2 regions of the Anaerofustis sp. LCP19S3_F7 genome follow, and region 2 is predicted to be linked to the other one. Evidence: riboswitches for the same ligand, from Rfam matches in the RefSeq annotation. Region 2 holds a riboswitch; the other holds the start of a gene.
The links. Region 2 has a riboswitch for thiamine pyrophosphate ahead of ACTQYZ_RS07200 (energy-coupled thiamine transporter ThiT). Riboswitches for the same ligand answer to the same signal wherever they lie in the genome.
Positions count from the first base shown of each region.

Region 1 (12,030 bases), on a different contig from region 2:
AATCAAATACAAATTTATTATGAACTTATAAATAACACTTATCAAAAAGCAGATAAAATAGAAAATATAAAATATATCGTGAACTTTGATATAAATAACAAAAAAATTCTTTCAAAATATATAAACTCTCCCGAAAACTTTGTATTTTATAAAGAAAAGAACGAAGAAATGAAATACGGTTTTATATTAAATAATATAAACAAAGAAGATAAAATTCTTTGGACAAAAGAAAAAGACAAAAATAAGAAATATTTAAAATTCATTTTAAAACAAGATTATTATAACCTAAATACAAATTTAGATTTTCATATTAAAAACTTAACTGATATGGGTTATGAAACCGGAGAAATGATAGCAAAGTATTTAATGACGGATTTCGAGGGTAAAAAGTACGATTACTATGAAACATATATGGAAATAAAATAAAAAAAGGACCTAACAGTCCTTTTTTACATTATGCCAAGATCCATAAGAACATCTTCAGCATTTGTTGCAGCTTTAACTTTGCCATAAACTTTTTCTATATTTCCTTGTTCATCGATAATATAAGTAGTTCTTACTACACCCATGCTTTTTTTACCGTACATATTCTTTTCTTTCCACACATCATAAGACTGAATTACTTTAAGTTCAGGGTCTGAAAGAAGAATAAAAGGTAAATCATGTTTATTTATAAAATTAGAATGAGACTTTTCACTGTCTTTGCTTATTCCGATTACAACAATGTCGTTATCTTTGTATTTATCATAGTTGTCTCTAAATCCACAGGCTTGTTTTGTACATCCAGGAGTATTATCCCTTGGATAGAAATAAAGAACCACTTTCTTTCCTAAAAAATCAGATAAACTTACTTCTTTTCCGTCTTTATCATTAAGTGTAAAATCAGGTGCTTTTATACCTTGTTCTAACATAATATTCCCTCCTTAAATTTTGAAGAAAACAAAATTATTTTCATTTGAATATTCTTCACTAAAACTATATCCATTATAACAAAATTCTTTTAATTTATCACTATTATTTATCTTTTTATCAACTATATACCTTACCATTTCCCCTCTTAGCATTTTAGCTTCAGTTGCAATAGTTCTAATTTTCCCTTTATGAAAACTCTTAAAATCAACTGTGATAAATTTGTCTTCATCTTTTAAATATGGCGTAATAACTTTTGAATATTCCTTTGAGGCAAGATTGATTACTTCTTCATTATCCTTATATAATTCCTTATAAATACTGTCTGCCCAGAATTTATATAAATTTTTACCGTCTATATCAAGTTTACACTGCATTTCAAGTCTATAGGGACAAATACCGTCATAAGGTTTTAATATACCGTATAAACCGCTTATTACCCTAATGGTAGAGTTTACGAACTCATAATCTTCTTCCTTAAATTCTTCTGCTTTTATATGTGTATATTGAAGACCGTTATAAGATAATATTGCAGGTATTTCATGCTTAAAATCAAAGAAATCATTATAGTAAACAAAAGTTTCCATTGCTATTTTAGGATTTACTTTCATAATACTTTCTATTTCCATAGGCGAAAACTTCTTTATTATTTTAGCAAGCTGTTTTGCCTTATTAAAAAATACAGGGGTTGTAATTTCTTTTTTTTCATCATATGCTATTTTCATTTTCTTTGCAGGTGAAATTATTACTTTCAATGTTAAACCTCTTTTATAAAAAATTTACGAATGCTCCCGCAAGAACCACAGTTATAAGTCCCGATACGGCTACGGAAAGTCCGCTCATAGCCCCTTCAACCTCTCCCATTTTAAGAGCCTTGGCTGTTCCTACTGCATGAGCAGCTGTTCCTATTGCAAGCCCTTTAGATATTGGGTGCTTAATCTTAAATATTTTTAGGATATATTCTCCCATTAAATTCCCAAGTATTCCGGTTATTATTATTACGGCAACCGTTATTGAAGCAATTCCTCCGAATTGTTCACTTACAGTCATTCCTATTGCCGTAGTAATTGACTTTGGAAGAAGAGTAACATATTGCTCATGAGTCAAAGCAAATAAGTATGAAAACAATAAAATACTTCCAAGACTTGAGAGTACTCCTGCAGTTATCCCTATTATAATTGCTTTAAAATTGTGTTTAAGGGTTTCAAATTCTTCGTATAAAGGTATTGCAAGACATATTGTCGCAGGGGTTAGGAAGTAGCTTATATATTTTGCGCCCTCATAATAAACATCATAGTCAATTTTAAAAACACTTAATACAATACTTACAAAAATAATGGCAATAAGTATAGGATTAAAAACATTTAACTTTGTTTTTTTTCTTATTATATCCCCTATAAAATACCCAAGTATTGTTATCAAAACCGCAAAATAAAGAGAATTTTTAATTATTTCCATTATTCACATTCTCCTTATCTTTATTTATTACAAATTGTGAAACATGCCCCGTTACAACCATAACAATAATTGTAGTTACAAAAACGATTATTGTCATAGGAAATAAAAATTCCTTTAAAACCGCAAATAACGTAACTATTTCTACACCTATAGGAACGAACATTATAGGCATTGTATCCAGTAAAAAACTGCCAACGTCTTTTATATAACTTAATTTAAGTATATTTGATTTTAGAAGTATCAGCATTATTATAAGACCGTATATACTGCTTGGAATCGGAAGCGGTATTATATAATTTAACAGCTCACTTACAAAAGTTATTAAACAAATAATTAAAAATTGATAAAAATATTTCATATTATGCCTTTCTAAAATGTATTTTGAAAATTAATTATATATTAAATATGAAAATTTTTAAAGTTTTTTACATTACCAAACGAAACTTTTAATATTTTTTTGCTGTCTTTAATCTTATATAATTTGCCTTTCTATTATATAAAATTTAACTTAATTATTATTAAAAAGCATAAAGTATTTACTTTAATTTTACAAATATTTTAAATAAAAAAGACACATAACGTATCTTTAAAAGCTTAAATAGAACATATAGAAAGCTATAAGAAGCATTAAAATTGAAAGCAATATTTTTACTACAAACTGTACTTTTGCATATTTTTCGCTTTTGTTCAAATTTTTTGTAAATCCAATACCGGTACCTACAAGAACTGTTAATATACCGTGTCCCACAGAATAACAAAATAACATTATTATTCCCATTAATAAATTTCCCTTTGATGCAACAAAGCTTAAAATAACAACCAAAGCGGGAGTTGAGCAGGGAGAAGAAAAAACACCTGAAAGTATACCGCATATAAATGCTCCTATATATCCCGTTTTACCGTTTTTTGAAACCAAGTTTGTTGAGGGTATAAAATTATAAAGTTCCAATATTTGAAGAGCCATTAAAACCATTATTATTCCAAGAAATATATAAAACCATTTACCTGAAAGAGAAAGTATGTTTCCTATCAGTGCTAAAACTACGCCAAAAAGCGTAAATGTAAGTGCTGTTCCAAGAGCAAATACAACGCTTAATAAAAATAGATTTTTCGTTTCTTTTTTGCTGTTTAACCCTACATAACCTACTATCAAAGATATTGAGGATAAGGAACATGGAGTAAATGAAACCAATATTCCTGCCAAAAAAGCAAATAATGGAGCAAAAGCAGAGCTTGAAGCTATTATGTTTGATAAACTTTCTATTAGTTGATTCATATTATTCTACTCCCAAATATTTAAATATTGCTCTGAATTCTTCTTCGCTTAATATTCCCTCTCTTGCAGTAAATAAATGTTCATTTGTATCTTTTGAAGTATATTTTATTAAATCTACTCCCGAAGCCTGGGGTGGAGAATAAGGTTTGCCGTTTTTATCAAAGAAGAAAATAGTCGGTGTAACTCTTATTGGAAAATCTTCTATACCGCTGACATTAGCATCTATGTTAATTGTTTTAATGATAATTTTACCTTCATACTCTTTTGCAAGATCATGTATTGTAGGTTCCATTTCTCTGCATGGAGGACATGTTGAACTTGAAAATTTAGAACGATTGGAAGATTTTGTTTTTTAAGTTCATCCATATTAAGACTTTTTTATTCATATTCCATCTCCCTTCTTTTATTTAATTCATTTTATCATATAAATTGCTTTTTGTTAACATATGCAAACACGTTTTTTAGAATTATTTTAATTTACATTATTTCCTCTACATAAATTATATGCTTAAAATAATAAAAAACCTGCAAATATAAATATTTACAGGTTTCTACTTTATAAATTATACATATGATTTAAAGGTCCGCTTCCCTTTCCAAGATCTAACCCTGCCTTTAGGGCTCCTGTTATATAATCTTTTGCATTTTTAATGCTTTCTTCTTTAGAATAGCCCATTGCAAGATTACAAGCAATTGCAGAAGAAAGAGTACAGCCTGTTCCGTGAGTATTATTAGTATCTACTCTATCCCCCTTAAACCAGAAAATTTCTCCATTATCATATAAAAGATCATTTGCGTTTTTATCATAATGACCGCCTTTTATAAGAATTGCACTGTCAATGTTTTTAGATATTTCTTTTGCTGCTTTAATCATATCTTCGTCAATTTTTATACTCATACCCGATAAAACTTCAGCTTCAGGAATATTAGGAGTGATTATTGTTCCAAGTGGAAGAAGTCTGTTTATTAAAGTATCTTTTGCTTCATCACTTATAAGCTTACTTCCGCTTGTTGCAACCATTACAGGATCAACAACAATATTTTCTGCTTTATATTCAATTAGTTTATCTGCTATGGTATTGATTATATCGCTGTTTGAAACCATACCAATTTTCACACTGTCAGGTCGTATATCAGTAAAAATGCAATCAATTTGATTTTTTACAAAGTCTGCATCTGCATCTAAAACACCGTAAACTCCTGTTGTGTTTTGTGCTGTTAGAGCTGTTATTGCACTCATCGCATAAAGTTTATGAGCTGTTATTGTTTTTATATCGGCTTGTATTCCGGCTCCTCCGCTTGAATCAGAACCCGCAATTGTTAAAACCTTTTTCATATTATTCTCCTTTTACCATTTCTTTAGATAGACTTAAAAGTTCTTTTGTATCTTCAGTTATATTTTTGCTTGCAAAAATTGCAGAAACTACCGCAACACCGTCAACATGGCTTCCTTTTAATTTTAAAATATTATCCTTACTTATTCCCCCTATTGCAACAACGGGAATATTTACGCTTTGACATATTTTTTTTAGAGTTTCAAAAGATACATCATCGGCATCTAATTTTGTTGAAGTTGAAAAAACCGCACCAACTCCAAGATAATCTGCGCCCATTCTTTCGGCTTCTTTAGCTTCTTCAAGTGTGTGAGCTGAAACTCCGAGGATTTTATCTTTACCTATTTTACTTCTAACGTCAGTAGCTTTCATATCGCTTTGACCTACATGAACTCCATCTGCATCACATTTTATTGCAACATCTACGTTATCATTGATTACAAAAGGAATATTATATTTTTTTACCATGTCTTTTATTTCTAAAGCTTCTTTTAAGAATTCTTCATCATTTAATTCTTTTTCTCTAAGCTGTAAAAAAGTTATTCCACCGTCTAAAGCTTCTTTGATTTGCTGTTTTAATCCATTTTCTTCGCTCCACATTCTGTCTGTTACAGCGTATAGAAGCATATCTTTTTTATCTGTGTTCATATTTTGCACCTTCTTCAAGTTCTTCGCCTGTCATATTGTATATTGCATCAATTAAATAATTTCTAAATGAAGAGTTACCTGCTTTTGTTTCAACCATTTTTTCATATGCTTTTTCACCTGCATAACCCATTAAACAAACACTTGCAAGGCAGGCTTTTAACATATTATCTTTATTTGCACATATATAAGCACAAGTAAGAGCTGAAAGCATACATCCTGTTCCTGTTATAGAAGACATCACAGCATGTCCGTTTTTTATTATATAAGCATCTTTATCATTAGTTACAATATCAATTTCTCCCGTAACTATTATTACAGCACCTGTTTGTTTTGAAAATTCTTTTAAAGATTTTATTACATCATCTATATTTTCTTCAGTTACTTTATCAGCTATATCGGCATCAACCCCTTTTGTTGTACCGCTTCCTGCCATAAGAGTTTTAATTTCGGAAATATTACCTTTTATTACAGAAAATTTAACGTTATTCAAAAGTTCATTTGCTGTATTTGTTCTAAGAGTTGAAGCACCTGCTCCTACAGGGTCAAGAATAACAGGATGAGAAAGTTCATTTGCTTTTTTCCCTGCAAGTAACATTGAAGGAATTGTATTTTTATTTAAAGTTCCTATGTTTATATTTAAACCGCTGCAAATACTTGTTATTTCTTCTACTTCTCCTTCATCGTCAGCCATTATCGGAGAACCTCCACAGGCAAGCAGTATATTTGCACAGTCATTTACAGTTACGTAGTTTGTAATGTTATGTACAAGTGGTGTATTGTTTTTTACGTTTTCCAAAATTTCTTTTAACATTTCATTCCTCCTAATATAAAAAAACGAGAAACCAATTAGGATTCTCGTTAAAATTTACTTGTTATTTCTTCCTACGTTGGCATTATCCAAATCAGGTTTAAGGGTCGAATAAATTCCTCTCAGCAAAAAGCTCCCCTGTATATTTTATTTATAGAACTATGCTACCACAAGATAAAAAATATGTCAATAAAAGCATTATGCTTCGTTTTCCAAATGAATTTTATCTCTTATTTCCTGCATTTTTACATCTGTATAAGAAATAAGGGTTGCACATTCTTTTAATTCACTTATGATTTTTTCCTCTTCTTCTATATTTTTTTTGTATTTAAGCTGATGTTCCAAACTTGCCCAAAAGTCCATTGCTATTGTTCTAATTTGTATTTCAACTCTTAAATTTTGTTTTTTATCTGAAAAGAACACGGGTATTTCGACAATCATATGATAAGATCTATATCCGTTTTCCTTAGGGTTGTTAATATAATCCTTTACAGCTATAACCGTGATATCATCTTGTTTTGCAATCATTTTTGCAAGTGCATATATGTCATCAATAAAAGAACAAACTATTCTTATTCCCGCAATATCATTTAGATGTTCCATAGCTGATTCTACGGATACTTCATATCCTTCTTTTTTTAATTTTGCGGCTATGCTTTCAGGTTTTTTAATTCTTGACTTAATAAATTCTATTGGGCTGTTAGCTCTTTTAAGTGCAAGTTCGTCATTTAAAACTTCAAGTTTAGTTTTAACTTCTCTTATTGCACATCCATACATCATAATTGCTTCTTTAAATTCTTTTGTTTGTTCTATAAAATAATTTTTTGTATCTGCAGGAACGTTAACAGTGCTTATAAACGTCCTGTTCAGGTCTTTTTCCATGTTCATTGTAATCTTTTAATATATGATATTTATTTCCATTTATGTCCGCAGTCAAGGCATATGTAATCAGGTCTTGTTTTTTCATCTTCAAAACATCCGCCGTAAAAACCTTCATCTTTCCCCATTGCTTCACAAGCTTCAAAATACATAAGACCGTATATCATTTCTTCAATATGTTTGCTTTTACACTTTGGACATATCTTTTCCATATATTATTCTCCTTACATTTTAATATTGTATCATAAATCGACAATATTACATAGAACATTAATTAATTCTTAATTATTATTTAATTTAAAACACAACTTTATTTATAGTAAAAAATACTCCTATCTTTTTTTAAAAAAAATGATAATTAATATTCAATTAAAACTATATAAACTTATTTTTAAATATGATAAAATTACATCATATATTATAAATATAAAATTTTTTTTAAAGTAAAATAAGTTTATAGGTTCTTAATATAAAATTGGAGGTTTAGTTGTGCTTCAAATAAAAAATATAAGCAAACAATATAAAACCGGAAGTTTAGTTCAAAAAGCATTAGACGACGTAAGTTTGAATTTAAGAGACAACGAATTTGTTGCAATTTTAGGTCCGAGCGGTTCCGGTAAAACAACACTTTTGAATATTATCGGAGGGCTTGATAGATATGACAGCGGAGATTTGATAATAAATGAAGTATCAACAAAGGAATACAAAGACAGAGATTGGGATTCTTACCGTAATCATACAATAGGATTTGTATTTCAAAGTTATAATTTAATACCACACCAAACAATACTCTCAAACGTTGAGCTTGCTCTTACCATTGCAGGTATAGACAAATCAGAAAGAAAAGAAAGAGCAATAAAGGCTCTTGAACAAGTAGGCCTTAAAGAGCAAATGCACAAAAAGCCAAATCAATTATCAGGCGGACAGATGCAAAGAGTAGCAATTGCAAGGGCTCTTGTAAACAACCCTGATATTGTTCTTGCGGACGAACCTACGGGAGCTCTTGACAGTGAAACAAGCATACAAGTTATGGATCTTTTAAAAGAAGTTGCAAAAGACCGTTTGGTTGTAATGGTAACCCATAACCCAGAACTTGCCGAAAGATATGCAACCCGTATTGTAAATTTAAGAGATGGTAAAATACGTTCAGATTCTGACCCTTTTGAAATTAATGAAGAAAACCAGGTTGAATCTGTTTATAAAAAATTTGGTAAAACAGCAATGTCTTTCTTGACTTCTCTTTCTTTAAGTTTTAACAACTTAAAGACAAAGAAAGGAAGAACTATTCTTACTTCATTTGCAGGTTCAATTGGTATAATTGGGATTGCATTGATACTTTCATTATCAAACGGTGTAAATTCCTATATTAAATCAATAGAAGAAGAAACATTATCCGAATACCCTTTACAAATACAAAGTTCGGGTTTTGATTTAACTTCAATGATTAATATACAAAATACAAATAACGAACAAAAAGATTCAGAAATAAAAATAAACAAACAGCTTACAAATATGTTTTCAACTATTGGCTCAAACGATTTAAAAACACTAAAAGCATATTTAGAAAGCGATGAATGTCCTATTGATAACTATGCAAAAAATATAGAATACAAATACGATGTTTCTCCTAAGATATATTTACAGGAAGACGATGAAATAAGACAGGTTAATCCTGATATAACATTTACAAGTCTTGGTATAGGCTCCGGAACTTCAAACAACTCTTTTATGTCAAGCATGATGAGTACAAACGTATTTTTCCAAATGCCAAGTGATGAAAATTTATATATTAATCAATACGATGTAAAAGCGGGAAAATGGCCAGAAAATTACAATGAATGTGTACTTGTTTTATCATCAAATGGCGGAATGAGCGACTTTTTACTTTATACTTTGGGACTTAGGGATTATGACGAACTTGATAAATGGGTAAAAGATTTTTCAAATGACAAAAACGTAACTGTTCCTAAAAATCTTGGTGAATACTCATATGATGATATAATAGGAAAAACATTTAAACTTGTTGATAACAGCGACTGTTATGAATATGATTCAAATTATAACCTATGGCGTGATAAAACCGATAATACAGAATACATGAAAAAGGTCGTAAAAAACGGTGCAGACTTAAAAATCGTTGGAGTAGTACAACCTAAAGAAGATGCATCAAGCATGATGTTATCAATGGGAATATGTTACCCACAAAGCCTTACAACTCATGTTATGGATAATGCCAAAAACAGTGAGATAGTAAAACAACAACTTGAAAATCCTGATATAAACGTATTTACAGGTAAAAGTTTTGATGATGAAGGAAATGATAATGCTTTTGATATGAACTCACTAATGCAAGTTGATACAAATGCATTACAGTCTGCTTTTAAATTTGACCAAAGTAAGATTAAAGTAGATTTTGGTGATTTAAGCGGGCTTATTGATGAAAACTCTCTGCCTGAACTTGACTTAAATGATATTTTAAATGAAATTGATTTTACAATAACCGATAAAGACACTCAAAAGATAATTAAAGAACTTTTAGAGGGATATGAAGAATACTTAAAAAACAATCCTGACAGTGACGTAAACAAAGTAAGTAAAGGACTTTCAGAATATTTAAGTTCAAGTGAAGCTAATGATATTATAAACAAAAGGCTTAATGAAACAATAGAAAATGGCGGTTCAATTTCAAATGAGGAAATGCAGAATATATTCTCTGAAGTATTAGACGGATATAGCGAATATGCAAAAGATAATGATTTAAGTACTTCTGATGATTTAGTCCAGTCAATAAATGATTACCTTAAATCCGACGAAGCAAGACAAATCATAATAAAGAATTTATCAGAGATTATAAAATCACAAAACGTGGAAGAACAAGTTAACGCCATTATGGATAAATACATGAGTGAAGTAACAGGACAAATAAGTTATTCCATTCAAGCACAAATGCAAAAAAGCATGCAAAGTTTAAGTGAATCAATTTCAAATGCCATAAGTATCGACCCTTCAACTTTTGCGGGAGCTTTCAAAATGAACATGAGCGAAGAGGAACTTTCGGAACTGTTTACTTCCCTTCTTTCAAAAGAAAGCGTTACTTATGAAAATAACTTGAAGAAATTAAACTATGCAAATCCTAATGAACCAAGCGGTATTGATATATATCCAAAAGATTTTGAAGGAAATAAATCAATAACAAATTTACTAAACGAATATAACGAAAGAATGGAAAAAGAAGGCAATGAAGATAAAGTAATTTCATTTACGGATATGGTAGGAACGCTAATGAGTTCAGTTACAAACATAGTTGACACCGTAAGTTATGTTCTTATAGCCTTTGTATCTATTTCCCTTGTTGTTTCTTCCATTATGATTGGTGTAATAACTTATATAAGTGTACTTGAAAGGAAAAAAGAGATTGGTATATTAAGAGCAATGGGAGCCTCAAAGAAAAATATTTCGCAGGTATTCAATGCAGAAACCATTATAATAGGTGCTCTTGCGGGAGTTTTAGGTGTTGGAATCTCATTACTTGCACTTATACCTATAAATAAACTTATATATATTCTTTCCGATGGAGCAAATGTAAAAGCTTCCCTACCTATTAGCGCAGCAATAATTCTTATAATTTTAAGTATTGTGTTAACATTAATAGGCGGAATAATTCCATCTAAAAAAGCGGCAAAAGAAGATCCTGTTCTTGCCCTTAGAAGTGAATAAAAAAGGACTGCTAAGCAGTCCTTTTTTATTCTAATTTAGAAATTATATTATCATTTATATAAGTTTTAATAAATTTGTATTATCTTAAAGGCCTAATTTTATAGAAATCAGGTTTTCTATTATGATAAAATGCAATTTCTTTAAAGCCGATATCTTCAAGGATATCAAATACAATATTAAAATTATTAGCAATATCATCAGTCTTATGAGCATCTGAACCTACTGTAATTATCTTTCCTCCTAAATGTTTATATCTTCTGATTATATCAAAATTTGGATGCGGGTTACCTAGGTTATATCTAAGCCCTGAAGTATTAACTTCTATTCCTTTATCTTTTTTTATTAGTAATAGTAATATTTCATCTAATACTTCACTAAACTCTTCATAGTCTATTTTCTTTTTAGAATATCCCCCATATCTTACTACATAATCAATATGACCATAAACATCAAAATCATTATATAATTTTATATTTTCAAAAACTTCTTCAAAATATTTTAAATAAGATTCTTTTCTGGATAAACCACTAAAAAAACTTTTATCCATTGCCATATCTTTTTTACAAGTAATATGAGATGAGCCTATAACAAAATCAAAAGGATATTGCTTTACCATTGTTTCAACTTTATCTACAATATCTGGCTGTAATCCTATTTCAATGCCAAAATTTGTTTTTAATATAGAATCATCTTTATATTTTAAATATTCTTTTCTATATTCTGACACATCTAACATTGTTAATTTTGTATCTAAACCTGTATAATCATCCCAATGTTCAGTGAAAGTTATTTCATCAACATTTTTTTCTTTAGAAGTTTCGATGTACTCTTTGAATGTAGATATTCCATCATGAGACAGATTAGTATGCACATGACAATCTTTCATATAATAAGTTCTCCTTTAAAAGATTTATTTAACATAAATATAAAGCTACAAAATAATATCATGTTATCAAATTATTTAAAATATCAAACTTTAATGTTTATATAAAATTTATTAT
Region 1 covers NZ_JBQKFF010000008.1:4,106-16,135, forward strand. Annotated here, with positions in the region: gene ACTQYZ_RS08180 (MerR family transcriptional regulator) at 1-426, shown strand, start outside; gene bcp (thioredoxin-dependent thiol peroxidase) at 450-911, opposite strand; gene yaaA (peroxide stress protein YaaA) at 924-1,664, opposite strand; gene ACTQYZ_RS08195 (LrgB family protein) at 1,678-2,367, opposite strand; gene ACTQYZ_RS08200 (CidA/LrgA family protein) at 2,354-2,725, opposite strand; gene ACTQYZ_RS08205 (cytochrome c biogenesis protein CcdA) at 2,954-3,643, opposite strand; partial or broken gene ACTQYZ_RS08210 (thioredoxin family protein) at 3,645-3,959, opposite strand; gene thiD (bifunctional hydroxymethylpyrimidine kinase/phosphomethylpyrimidine kinase) at 4,200-4,979, opposite strand; gene thiE (thiamine phosphate synthase) at 4,981-5,625, opposite strand; gene thiM (hydroxyethylthiazole kinase) at 5,612-6,436, opposite strand; TPP riboswitch at 6,487-6,583, opposite strand; gene ACTQYZ_RS08230 (GTP pyrophosphokinase) at 6,632-7,321, opposite strand; gene ACTQYZ_RS08235 (hypothetical protein) at 7,345-7,524, opposite strand; gene ACTQYZ_RS08240 (ABC transporter ATP-binding protein/permease) at 7,802-11,029, shown strand; gene ACTQYZ_RS08245 (histidinol-phosphatase HisJ family protein) at 11,109-11,915, opposite strand.
Region 1: another riboswitch for thiamine pyrophosphate. It lies ahead of thiM (hydroxyethylthiazole kinase); the one in region 2 lies ahead of ACTQYZ_RS07200 (energy-coupled thiamine transporter ThiT).

Region 2 (12,030 bases):
CCAGATTCAATATTAAGTGTGGCTCCTAGGTACGAATTAAAGAACTAAAACCAGATGTATTTTCAACTGTAGCATTTGCTATTGTCATTGAACCTTGGTTGTCTATTACATACCAAGAGTTCCCTCCTGAACTTCCAGATACACCTTTTTCTTGTGAACGTGTAAAAGTTCCGCCAGTAATGTTAGCTATTCCACCTTTGTTATTTACAAGAGCTCATTTTCCATGAACAATATTATCAACTTTACCATTCCCTTGAATTGTAAGGTTTCCGTTATTTGTTATTGTATGGTTGTTACCAGCATTAGTTATTGTGTATTCACCTAAATCGATTGTTACAGTTTTGCCGCTTGGTATTGTTACACTTTCTGTAACATTATCTAAAAGTGTAACAGTTTTTCCATCTGCATTGTCAATTGCAGCTTGTAGTGTTTGGTATTTTGTTCCATCAACTTCTGCAACATCGTTATCAGCAGCAAAAATATTTGATGTTAAAGCAAATGAAATCATACATAAATCATAATACCTGCTAAAATTTTGTTTTTAACTTTTTTCATAATGTCCTACTATAATTGTATCGTCATATTTTATATAATACAAAAGTTTTTTGTAATTAATAAAATAAAAATTTACAAAATAAATAATAAACTTTGTATTTTTAAATATGAATCTATGTTATTATGATTATAAACCAAATAGTATAATGTGTAAACATTTAAAAATAATTTTATATATTGTTTTTATATCATTGTTAAAAAAAATGTGTGTTATGAAATATTTGCGTTCTTATATTTTGCATTAAATAAAAGAAAGCACATAAAATGTGCTTTCTTTTATTATTATAATTATTCTGCAAAAGTTTCAAGGGCAAGAGTTATCATATCGTTTAGTTTTGTTTCTCTTTCTTTACTTGACAATATAGTATCAGTATAAATAAAATGATCACTTACCGTAAAAATTCCAAGAGCTTTTTTATTTAAGGCTGCTGCAACACTATATAAGCCTGCTGCTTCCATTTCCACTCCGAGAATTCCAAGATCTTTCCATTTCTTCCAACCGTCACTGCCTTGTGCATAGAAGTTATCGCTTGAAAGAATATTTCCTACCTTTATGTCAATATTAAGTTCTTTTGCTTTATTGTAAGCTTTAATAAGTAAATCAAAATCAGCAAGGGGAGCGAAAGTTCCATTTAAATAGAATTGAGAAGCAAAGTTTGAATTTGTACTTGCACCTTGTGCTATTAATACATCGTTAACTTTTACATCTTCGCTGTATCCTCCGCAGCTTCCTATTCTTACTATATTTTCAACTCCGTAAAAACTATATAATTCATGTGAATAAATTGATATTGAAGGTATACCCATTCCTGAACCCATTACGGAGATGTTTTTACCTTTATATTGTCCGCTATAACCTAGCATTCCTCTTACGTTTGTTACTTCTCTTGCATTTTCCAAAAAGTTTTTTGCAATATATTTTGCTCTTAGAGGATCTCCCGGCATTAAAACAGTTTTATAAAAATCGCCATCTTTTGCATTAATATGAGGTGTTGTCATTTTTATTCCTCCTAAATTCTGTAAACTTCTTTTACTCCGTTAATATTTTTAAGTTTTCTGAATAAATCTTCTAACTCTTTAGTATTATGAACATTTAAACTTATATTTACAACAGAGCCGTATTTTTTATCTGATGTAGCCGAGAAGTTAGACATATTAAAGCCTTCGTTACTTATTATTGTTGTTATTTCAGCTGATAAACCAATTCTATCATGAGCGGTAATTCTTACATCAGCTTCAAAAGTTTTATTTTCTTTTAATTCTGCTGTGTTCCAAGATACGTTTATAAGTCTTTCTCTGTTGATTGAATTACTTACGTTAATACAGTCTGCTCTGTGAATTGATACCCCTCTGTTTTTTGTAATATACCCTACAATATTGTCTCCCGGAACCGGATTGCAACAGTTTGAGAAAAATACTGCAAGGTCTGTATATCCCTGAACATTGATTGCATTGCTATTTTTGCTTTTTTGGTTCTTTACAAGTTTAATTTCTTTTTCTTTTGCTTCATTTTCAAATTCATCTTTGAAATGTTCTTTTATTCTTTGGAATACCATTCCGCTTTTAAGTCCACCGTATCCAATAGCTGAATATAAGTCATCCCAAGTATTTACGTTGAAACGTTTTTTTACGAATTCTAAATGACCGTTTGTAGCGATAGTGTTAAGAGAGTATCCGTCTTTTTTAACTTCTTTTTCAAGGGCTTCTTTTCCTCTAATGATGTTTTCTTCTTTGTCTGCCTTTTTAAAGAAAGATTTTATTTTTGTTTTAGCATGAGAACTTTTTACGATATTAAGCCAGTCTCTGCTTGGACCTTTAGAGTTTGGAGAAGTTATTATGTTTACAATATCTCCATTTTGAAGTTTATATGTTAAAGGTACCATTTTCCCGTTTACTTTTGCGCCTACACACTGATTACCTATATCTGAATGGATTCTATATGCAAAGTCAATAGGGCAGGCTCCGTTTGGAAGCTGAATAACTTTTGAATTTGGAGTAAAAACGAAAACTTCATCAGTAAATAAGTCAAATTTTACTCCTTCCATAAACTCATCAGCATTTTCGAGTTCATTTTCCATTTCCATTAATTCTCTTATCCAAATGAGTCTTTTTTCAAAACTGTCTTCTTTTTTATTTGTTGTTCCTTCTTTGTATTTCCAGTGAGCAGCGATACCGTATTCTGCCGTTCTGTGCATTTCATAGGTTCTTATTTGTATTTCAAAAGGTTCTGAGCCTTTTGTGAATACAGTTGTATGCAAAGATTGATACATGTTTGGTTTCGGCATTGCTATATAATCTTTAAATCTTCCAGGCATTGGGTTCCATAGTGTATGGGCCATACCAAGAACTCCATAACAGTCTTTTACTGTTTTAACTAGAACCCTTATTGCAAATAAATCATATATTTCTTCAAAGGCTTTTCCTTTTTTCATTTTTCTGTAAATTGAATAAAAATGTTTAGGTCTTCCTTCTATTTTTGCTTCGATATCGGATTCTTTTAAAACCTTACCTAACATATATTTAACATTATCTATAAAAGCTTCTCTTTCTTCTCTTTTTAGTGCAACTTTTCTTGCTATGTCGTGGTATGCTTCAGGATCTAAATAAAGAAGAGCCAAGTCTTCAAGTTCCCATTTTATTTTAGAGATACCAAGACGATGGGCAATAGGCGCATAAATATCAAGAGTTTCTCTTGCTTTTTGTTTTTGTTTATCTGGTCTCATGGCTGATAGCGTACGCATATTATGAAGTCTGTCGGCTAATTTTATTATTACGACTCTTATATCGTTTGCCATCGCTATGACCATTTTTCTTAGGTTTTCGGCTTCTCTTTGTTCTTTTGTTATAAATTGAAGTTTGCCTATTTTTGTAACTCCGTCAACTAAATTTGCTATTGTTTGATTAAAGTTTGTTTTTATCATTTCGTAACTAGCAGGAGTATCTTCTATAACGTCGTGGAGAATTGCCGCACAAATGGTATCCGTATCCATGTGTAAATCCGTTAAAATAAAAGCTACTTCAAGAGGGTGAGATATATAAGGCTCCCCTGAGTATCTTGTTTGGTTTTTATGTGCATCTTTTGCAAGTAAATAAGCTCTCTCTATAATTTCAAAATTTGCATCTTTTGAATATTCTCTTATACTGTTTTCAAGTTTTCTAAGAAGTTCCATAGGCATCCTCCCAACCGAATAAACATTACATGTTTAGTCCTTATTTGTATTTTTTATAATAACACAAAGCGAGCATCTGTTCAACTTTATTTAATGTAAAATAAACGTGCAGATTAAATATTTATTTAGTATATAATTGATTTTAAAGGGTATATTTGGTAATATAAATTATTATAGCTTTTTATTTAAGGAGAGTGTGATAGATGAGTAAAAAACCATATTATATTTCAACAGCAATCGCTTATACATCAGGTAAACCTCATATTGGAAATACTTATGAAATTGTATTGGCGGATAGTATAGCAAGATATAAAAGAATGACTGGATATGATGTTTATTTCCAAACAGGAACAGATGAACATGGTCAAAAAATAGAAACAAAGGCAAATGAAGCCGGAATTTCACCAAAAGAATTTGTAGATAACGTATCAGGCGAAATTCATAGAATTTGGGATATTATGAATACAAGCTATGATAAATTTATCAGAACTACAGATCCTTATCATGAAAAGAAAGTTCAACAAATCTTTAAGAAATTATATGAAAAAGGGGATATATATAAAGGTGTATATGAAGGAATGTACTGTGAACCATGCGAATCTTTCTTTACAGAAAGTCAGCTTGTTGACGGAAAATGTCCTGACTGCGGAAGAGAAGTTACTTATGAAAAAGAAGAAGCTTATTTCTTCAAATTAAGCAAATACGCTGACAGATTAATGGAATATATAGATTCACACCCTGAATTTATTCAACCTGAATCAAGAAAAAATGAAATGGTTAATAACTTCTTAAAACCTGGACTTAAAGATTTATGTGTATCAAGAACAAGTTTTAAATGGGGTATACCTGTTGATTTTGATGAAGGTCATGTTGTATACGTTTGGATTGATGCTCTTTCAAACTATATTACATTCCTTGGATATGATGTTTATGGAAATCATGAAGATACATTTAAGAAATACTGGCCTGCAGATGTTCATTTAATTGGTAAAGATATTTTAAGATTCCATACAATATACTGGCCTATAATGCTTATGGCTCTTGATATCCCTCTTCCAAAACAAATTTTTGGACATCCTTGGTTACTTCTTGGTGAAGGTAAAATGAGTAAATCAAAAGGTAATGTTATTTATGCTGATGATCTTGTAGATGTATTTGGTGTTGACAGTGTAAGATATTATCTTTTAAGAGAAATGCCGTTTGCTCAAGACGGTACACTAACTTACGAACAACTTATTGACAGAGTTAACGGAGAACTTGTAAATATATTAGGTAACCTTGTAAACAGAACTTTAGCAATGAGTAAAAAATACTTTGACGGTAAAGTTACAAACCCTAATGTTAAAGAAGATGTTGATGACGATTTAATTAAACACGTTACAGATACACCAAGACTTGTTGAAGAAAAAATGAATGAATTAAAAGTTGCTGATGCAATTAATTTAATTATTGGGCTTGCAAGAAGAAGCAATAAATATATTGATGAAACAATGCCTTGGGTACTTGCTAAAGATGAAAGCAAAGCAGACAGACTAAAAACTGTTTTATATAATCTTTTAGAATCAATAAGAGTTATTGGTATTTTAATTACACCTTTCTTACCTCAAACAGGTGAAAATATCATTAAAATGTTAAATACAAAAAATGATTCTTATGAAAGTGCGTTAAGTTTTGGCGGTTTAGAAGAAGACATAGTTTTAAATGAATCATTTGTATTATTTAACAGACTTGATCCAAAAGAAATTATGAAACAAGTTGGTAAAGAAGAAAAACAAGAAAAGAAAAAAGATAAAAAAGAAAATAAAAAAGTAAAGAAGGAAGAACAAGAAAATACAGAAATTACCATTGATGATTTTGCAAAAGTTAAGTTAAGAACGGGTAAAATAGTAAGTGCAAGAAAACATCCTAATGCTGATAAATTATTGGTATTTGAAGTAATGGTTGGAGAAGAAAAAAGACAGATTGTTTCAGGTATTGCCAAATTCTTTACACCTGAAGAAGTTATAGGAAAAAATGTTGTTGTAGTTGCGAACTTAAAACCTGCAAAACTTAGAGGTGAAGTTTCTGAGGGAATGTTACTTCTTGCGGAAGATAAAGACGGAAAACTTACTTTTGTATCTCCTGAAGAAGATGTTGAAAGCGGATTAGAGGTTAGATAATTAATATGGCTTATAAAGATTATACTTTACAAGATTTTGTTAATAAAACTTACAGCAAAGACCCTGCTCCCGGAGGGGGCGGGGTCTGTTCTTTATGTGGCTCTTTAGGTGTAGCATTATCGGGAATGGTTTCTAATTTTACTACCGGAAAGAAAAAGTATGCACAGTATGAAGAGGACATTCAAAAAATAATAAAAGATGCAAAAAGACTTCAAGAACGATTTTTATCTTTAATAGATGAAGATGAAGAGAATTTTATACCTTTGTCAAAAGCATATGGTTTAAAAGCAGAAAGTGATGAAGAAAAGAAATTTAAAGATGATGAAATTTCAAGATGTTCCATTATTGCATGTAAGGCACCAATAGAGATTATAGATATATCTTATGAAGCAATATTACTTCATAAAGAACTTTTAACAAAAGGTTCTGTGTTGTTAATAAGTGATGTTGGAGTAGGAGTTGAATGCTTAAGAACAGCTTTAAAAGGTGCTTACTTGAATGTATTGATAAACATGAAAACAATAAAAGATTCTTCTTTTATAGAAAAAAATTTAAAAGAATGTAAAGATAAAGTTGATAGTGGCTTAATTTTGTGCGACGAAGTATATGATAAAGTTTTAGATAGACTAAATATAGGAGAATAAAAAATGACAAAGAAATTGCTTGGCAGCAAAGTTGTAAATGAAATAATAATAAACAGCAAAAAAGAATGTAGTGAATTAAAAGAACAAGGAATAAATCCTCAAATAGCAGTTGTCAGAGTGGGTAATAATGCAAGTGATATTTCATATGAAAAAAGCATAATGAATTTTATGGAAAAAGCTGATATATCCGTAAAATCAATAGTATTGGATGAGAATATTAAAGAAGATGATTTTATTAAATCATTAAAAGAAGTAAATGAAGATGAAAGTATAAATGCGATTTTGGTATTTAGACCTCTTCCTGCTCAGCTTGATGAAGATAAAATAAAATACATTATTTCTCCAAGTAAAGATATTGACTGTTTTTCTCCTGTAAATATGGCAAAACTTTTTATTTCAGATACAAGTGGTTTTTATCCTTGTACGCCTCTTGGAGTTATGGAAATGCTAGATTATTACAGAATAAATCCAGAAGGGAAAGAAGTTGTAATCGTAGGTAGAAGTCTTGTTGTAGGCAAGCCTTTAAGTATGATGCTTTTAGACAGACATGCTACTCTTACGATTTGTCATTCAAGAACAAAAAATTTAAAAGAAGTTTGCAAAAAAGCAGATATTTTAATTGTTGCTGTTGGAAGAGCAAATATGGTAGATAAAGAATATATTAAAAAAGATGCTGTTGTCATAGATGTAGGAATTAATTTTTATGATGGTAAATTGACAGGTGATGTTGATTATGAAAGTGCAAGTGAAGTTGCAGGTATGATTACTCCTGTTCCAGGAGGAGTAGGCAGTGTAACAACGGCTTGTCTTGTTAAAAATGTTTTAAAAGCATGTAAACAAAAAAACGGATAATCTATCCGTTTTTTTATTTTGAATATTTTTTTCTTTTTCTTACAAATGTAGACGGATCCATATTTAAACTTGCCGCTGCCTGTCTTACATTTTTATATTTTTCATAAGCCTTATTTATATATGCAAGTTCAATTTGTTCTATAAGTTCTTTTAAATTGTCTGTTTTAGGAAGTTTAAAATCTTTTATAATGTCTTTATTATATTTAGGGAAGTTTAAATCTTTTGTTGTTACTACATTATCAGAAAGTATTAATCCTCTTTCTACTACATTTCTCAATTCTCTAATATTTCCTGGCCAATCTTGTTCTCTTAAAAACTCAAGTGCCTCATTTGAAAATGATTTGTTAAAGCCGTATTTATTATTAAATGTATCTTTAAATAAATTTATAAGAGGGATAATATCTTCTTTTCTTTCTTTTAAAGGCGGAATATATATAGGGAAAACCATTAGTCTATAATATAAATCTTTTCTGAATAAATTATTTTCCACAAGTTGTTCAAGGTCTGCATTAGTTGCGGCTATTATTCTAACATTAACTTTTATCGATTTTGTTCCACCGACTCTTTCTATTTCTCTTTCTTGAATGACTCTTAAAAGTTTTACCTGCAATGAAAGAGGAAGTTCTCCAACTTCATCTAAAAATACGGTTCCGTTATTTGCCGCCTCGAATATACCTGCTTTTCCTTTTTTGTCGGCTCCTGTAAAAGACCCTTTTTCATATCCAAAAAGTTCACTTTCCGCAAGAGATGGAGATATAGCACCACAGTTGACTTTTATAAAAGGTTCATTTTTTCTGTTACTATTATTTAAAATATAATTTGCAAAAAGTTCTTTACCTACTCCGGTTTGTCCAATAAGCATTACAGTTGTATCAAGACCTGCAACTTTTTTTGCTATATTTAATACTTGTTTTGAATTCTCATCAACGCAAATAATTTTTTCATTTTCTTTAATACTTGTTGATTCTATATTTATATTTTTTTTTGTCAGTAAGCTGTTTTTTTCTGCTTCTTTTTTTAATTTATAAATTTCCGTTAAATCTCTTACATTTGTTACAACCATTATTATATTACTCTTTTTGTCAAAAACAGGAGAGCTTGTTATTAATGCTTTTTTTCCTGTTTTAAATTCTTGTTGAAGGGTTATTGGTTCTTTTTTTTGAAGAGCCAAGACCGAACCTGATATAGATATTACATTATTTTTTATAAGATCAATCATGTTCTTTCCTAGAACTTCTTCTTTTTTTAATCCGGTAATTACCTCATAAGATTTATTTACTTTTATTGTATTTGCCTTATTATCTGTTATATAAATACCGTCAAATGAGTTTTCTATTATTGCATCAAGTCTTTCATTTGCTTCTTGAAGATTATTAAAGATATTATTTTCCATTTTACACCTCATATATAAATTTATTTTACTATGCATGTTGCAAAAATGCAACAATCTATTTTTAGTAATATAAGCAATAAATATATTTGAAAAAAATATAATTGTTTTATATAATTGGGTAGAGGTAGAGTTATGTTAAAAGATGATAAAATAATAGAAATAGAAAAAGTTTTAAATGATAAAGTTCGTCCTTATTTAAAAAATCATGGTGGTAATGTTGTTATAAAGGAATATAAAGAAGGAATACTTAAAGTAAAATTAATAGGTCAATGTGCAAACTGTGTAAGTGCAAAGACAACAAATGAAGAACTTATAAAATATAACGTATTAAAAGAAATACCAAGCATAAAAGATGTAATTCTTGTTGAGGGAGTAAATGATGAACTTCTAGATTTTGCAAAAAATTTTCTAAAAGGGAAATAAAATGAATGTGTATTTAAAATACTGTGGCGGCTGCAATGAAACATATAACAGGGTTAGTGAAGTTGAAAAATTAAAAAAGGAATTCCCTAATGTTTGTTTTTATTATGATGATAATCACATTTGTGATATTGCGCTTATTGTATGCGGATGTAATAATGCTTGCGTTTGTATGGATAAAATAAAAATTGAAAATAAATATATTTTAAAGGATAAAGAAGATTTTTATAAAATAAAATCTGTTTTATTAAATAAATTACAAGGGAATTGATTATGGGTGAACTTAGAAAAATACCAGGTGTAGGGAAGAAAACAGAAAAAGATTTAATAATGTTAGGATATAAAAATATTGAGTCCTTAAAAGGAGAAGATCCTGAAAAAATATATTTAAAGGAATGTGAACAAAAAGGCTGTAAAGTTGACAGGTGTCAGCTTTATGTATATAGATGTGCTGTTTATTATGCGAACGAAGGAGAAGATAGAGAGAATAAAAAGTGGTTGGGATTTTAAAGATAAATAATACTAGTATTTGACATATTATGTTGTCAGTGGTAAAATATTGTGAAATTAAAATAATACAAATAAGCTAGGGGAGCCTATGGGCTGAGAGAACTATTCGTGTTTACCCTTACTACTTGATCCGGGTTATGCCGGCGTAAGGAAGCTAAATATTTTCTTAACCCCTCCTATGTTTATAAAAGGAGGTATTTTTATGTCAATTTTTGTATCATCTACACCTGACGGTTATATGCCAACAACAATAGGATATATAGCATTAGCAGTTTTACTTATTGCGGCATTGGTTATAGGTGTATATTTATCAAAATCAAATAAGAAAGAAAAACAAAAAAGTATCAGTACAAAAAAAATGGTTTTTTGTGCAATGATTATTGCTCTTGGAACAGTAGCATCAATGCTTAAAGTATATGAGTTTCCATTTGGAGGTTCCGTAACTTTATGTAGTATGTTATTTGTATGCTTGGCGGGTTATTTTTTTGGTCCTGCAACAGGTATTTTTACAGGTGCTTCATATGGTATTTTGCAACTGATTATTGAGCCTTACATAGTTTTTCCTTTGCAAGTAATAGTTGATTATTTACTTGCTTTTGGTGCTCTTGGTTTATCCGGAATATTTTATAAATCAAAAAACGGTTTGTTAAAGGGATATATAGTTGGTGTTATCGGAAGATATATTTTTGCAGTCCTTTCAGGGTTTATATTTTTTGCTGAATATGCTTGGGCAGGCTGGTCGCCACTTGCTTATTCTTTGGTATATAACGGAATATATATAGGAGCTGAAGCAATTCTTACAATCATTGTAATTTCAATACCAGCTGTAAAAAAAGGATTTGAAAGAGTTAAAAATAATATTTAAGGAAGAAGTATTTTACTTCTTCTTTTTTATTATTAAGGAGTGCTTTTTGAACTTTGTAATATATTTATAATTTAGTGTTTAGTGTTATAATTATTTTAATATAGTTTGGAGAAATGTTATGAGTATAGGACAAAGAATAGCATGTGAAAGAAGAAATCTTAATTTAACACAAGAACAGCTTTCAGAAAAACTTGGAGTATCAAGACAAACAGTTTCAAAATGGGATCAGGATATTATTTTAGTTGGTACAAATAAGCTTATAGAACTTTGTGATATACTTGAGGTAAGTATAGATTATTTATTAACAGGTGAAGAAAAAAATAATAAGCTTGAAGTAAAAAACGGAGAGAAAGGGCTTGAAATAGACTGGACTAAAATTTATCCTATTTTAACTAAATATCAAGATGAAATAGATATGGATTACTATTTGGCTCATTTTGAGAATATGATAAAAGAAGCAATGAAAAAATATGATTATTCTCTTGAAGATGATGTGCTTGTTTTAAAAGATGTATTTTATAAAGCATTTTTAAATATTGAAAAAAAGAAAAGGACTGTTTAACAGTCCTTTTTTATTCGTCATATATTGGAGTAACTAAAGGTTTTCCGTCTTTGTTTAGTAAAGGGGTAAGTCCACTTGCTGTTCCGTCGAAATGGAATAAATAATTTACTCCTGTTTCTCTGTCAACCCAAATTTCATTACCTTTTATTGTTCCTTCACTATGAACTTTTATGAATCTTTTTTTCATTGTTATTTATTGCTTCTTCTCCAGATGTTCATTTTTTCTGCTTCTTTAATAAGTTCTTCTCTGAAGTCAGGATGAGCAACACTGATTAAAGCTTCAGCTTTTTGCCATGTAGAAAGTCCTTTTAAGTTTACTTTACCATATTCTGTTACAACATAGTGAGTATTTGCTCTTGTATCTGTAACTACTGAACCAGGGTGAAGTGTTGGTAAGATACGAGATTTTAATTCACCTTGTTTGTTTTTGAATGTAGAAGATAGGCAGATAAAGCTTTTACCGCCTTTTGATAAGTAAGCACCAAGAACAAAGTCAAGTTGTCCGCCTGCTCCAGAAATTTGTTTTGTTCCTGAAGATTCAGAGCTTACTTGTCCGAATAAGTCAATATCAACAGCATTGTTGATTGAGATGAAGTTATCATGTTCAGAGATAACTCTTGCGTCGTTTGTATAATCAACAGGAGCTGACATACATTCTGGGTTGTCATTTAAGTAATCATATAATTTTTTTGTACCTGCTGCGAATGCATATGTTTGACGGAATCTGTTTAAGTTCTTTTTAGAACCATTGATTTTGCCTGCGTTTGCAATATCAACAAAACCGTCTACAAACATTTCTGTATGAACACCAAGGTCTTTTAAGTCTGATTCTGCGATTAAAGAACCAACTGCGTTTGGCATTCCACCGATACCAAGTTGTAAACAAGCTCCATTAGGGAT
Region 2 covers NZ_JBQKFF010000006.1:54,775-66,804, reverse strand. Annotated here, with positions in the region: gene ACTQYZ_RS07250 (hypothetical protein) at 215-508, opposite strand; gene deoD (purine-nucleoside phosphorylase) at 844-1,554, opposite strand; gene ACTQYZ_RS07240 (RelA/SpoT family protein) at 1,566-3,725, opposite strand; gene metG (methionine--tRNA ligase) at 3,929-5,884, shown strand; gene ACTQYZ_RS07230 (cyclodeaminase/cyclohydrolase family protein) at 5,890-6,528, shown strand; gene ACTQYZ_RS07225 (bifunctional 5,10-methylenetetrahydrofolate dehydrogenase/5,10-methenyltetrahydrofolate cyclohydrolase) at 6,532-7,380, shown strand; gene ACTQYZ_RS07220 (sigma-54 interaction domain-containing protein) at 7,394-8,773, opposite strand; gene ACTQYZ_RS07215 (NifU family protein) at 8,906-9,196, shown strand; gene ACTQYZ_RS07210 (hypothetical protein) at 9,198-9,464, shown strand; gene ACTQYZ_RS07205 (helix-hairpin-helix domain-containing protein) at 9,467-9,703, shown strand; TPP riboswitch at 9,772-9,872, shown strand; gene ACTQYZ_RS07200 (energy-coupled thiamine transporter ThiT) at 9,906-10,568, shown strand; gene ACTQYZ_RS07195 (helix-turn-helix domain-containing protein) at 10,687-11,130, shown strand; gene ACTQYZ_RS07190 (DUF6440 family protein) at 11,141-11,317, opposite strand; gene ACTQYZ_RS07185 (butyryl-CoA:acetate CoA-transferase) at 11,320-12,030, opposite strand, start outside.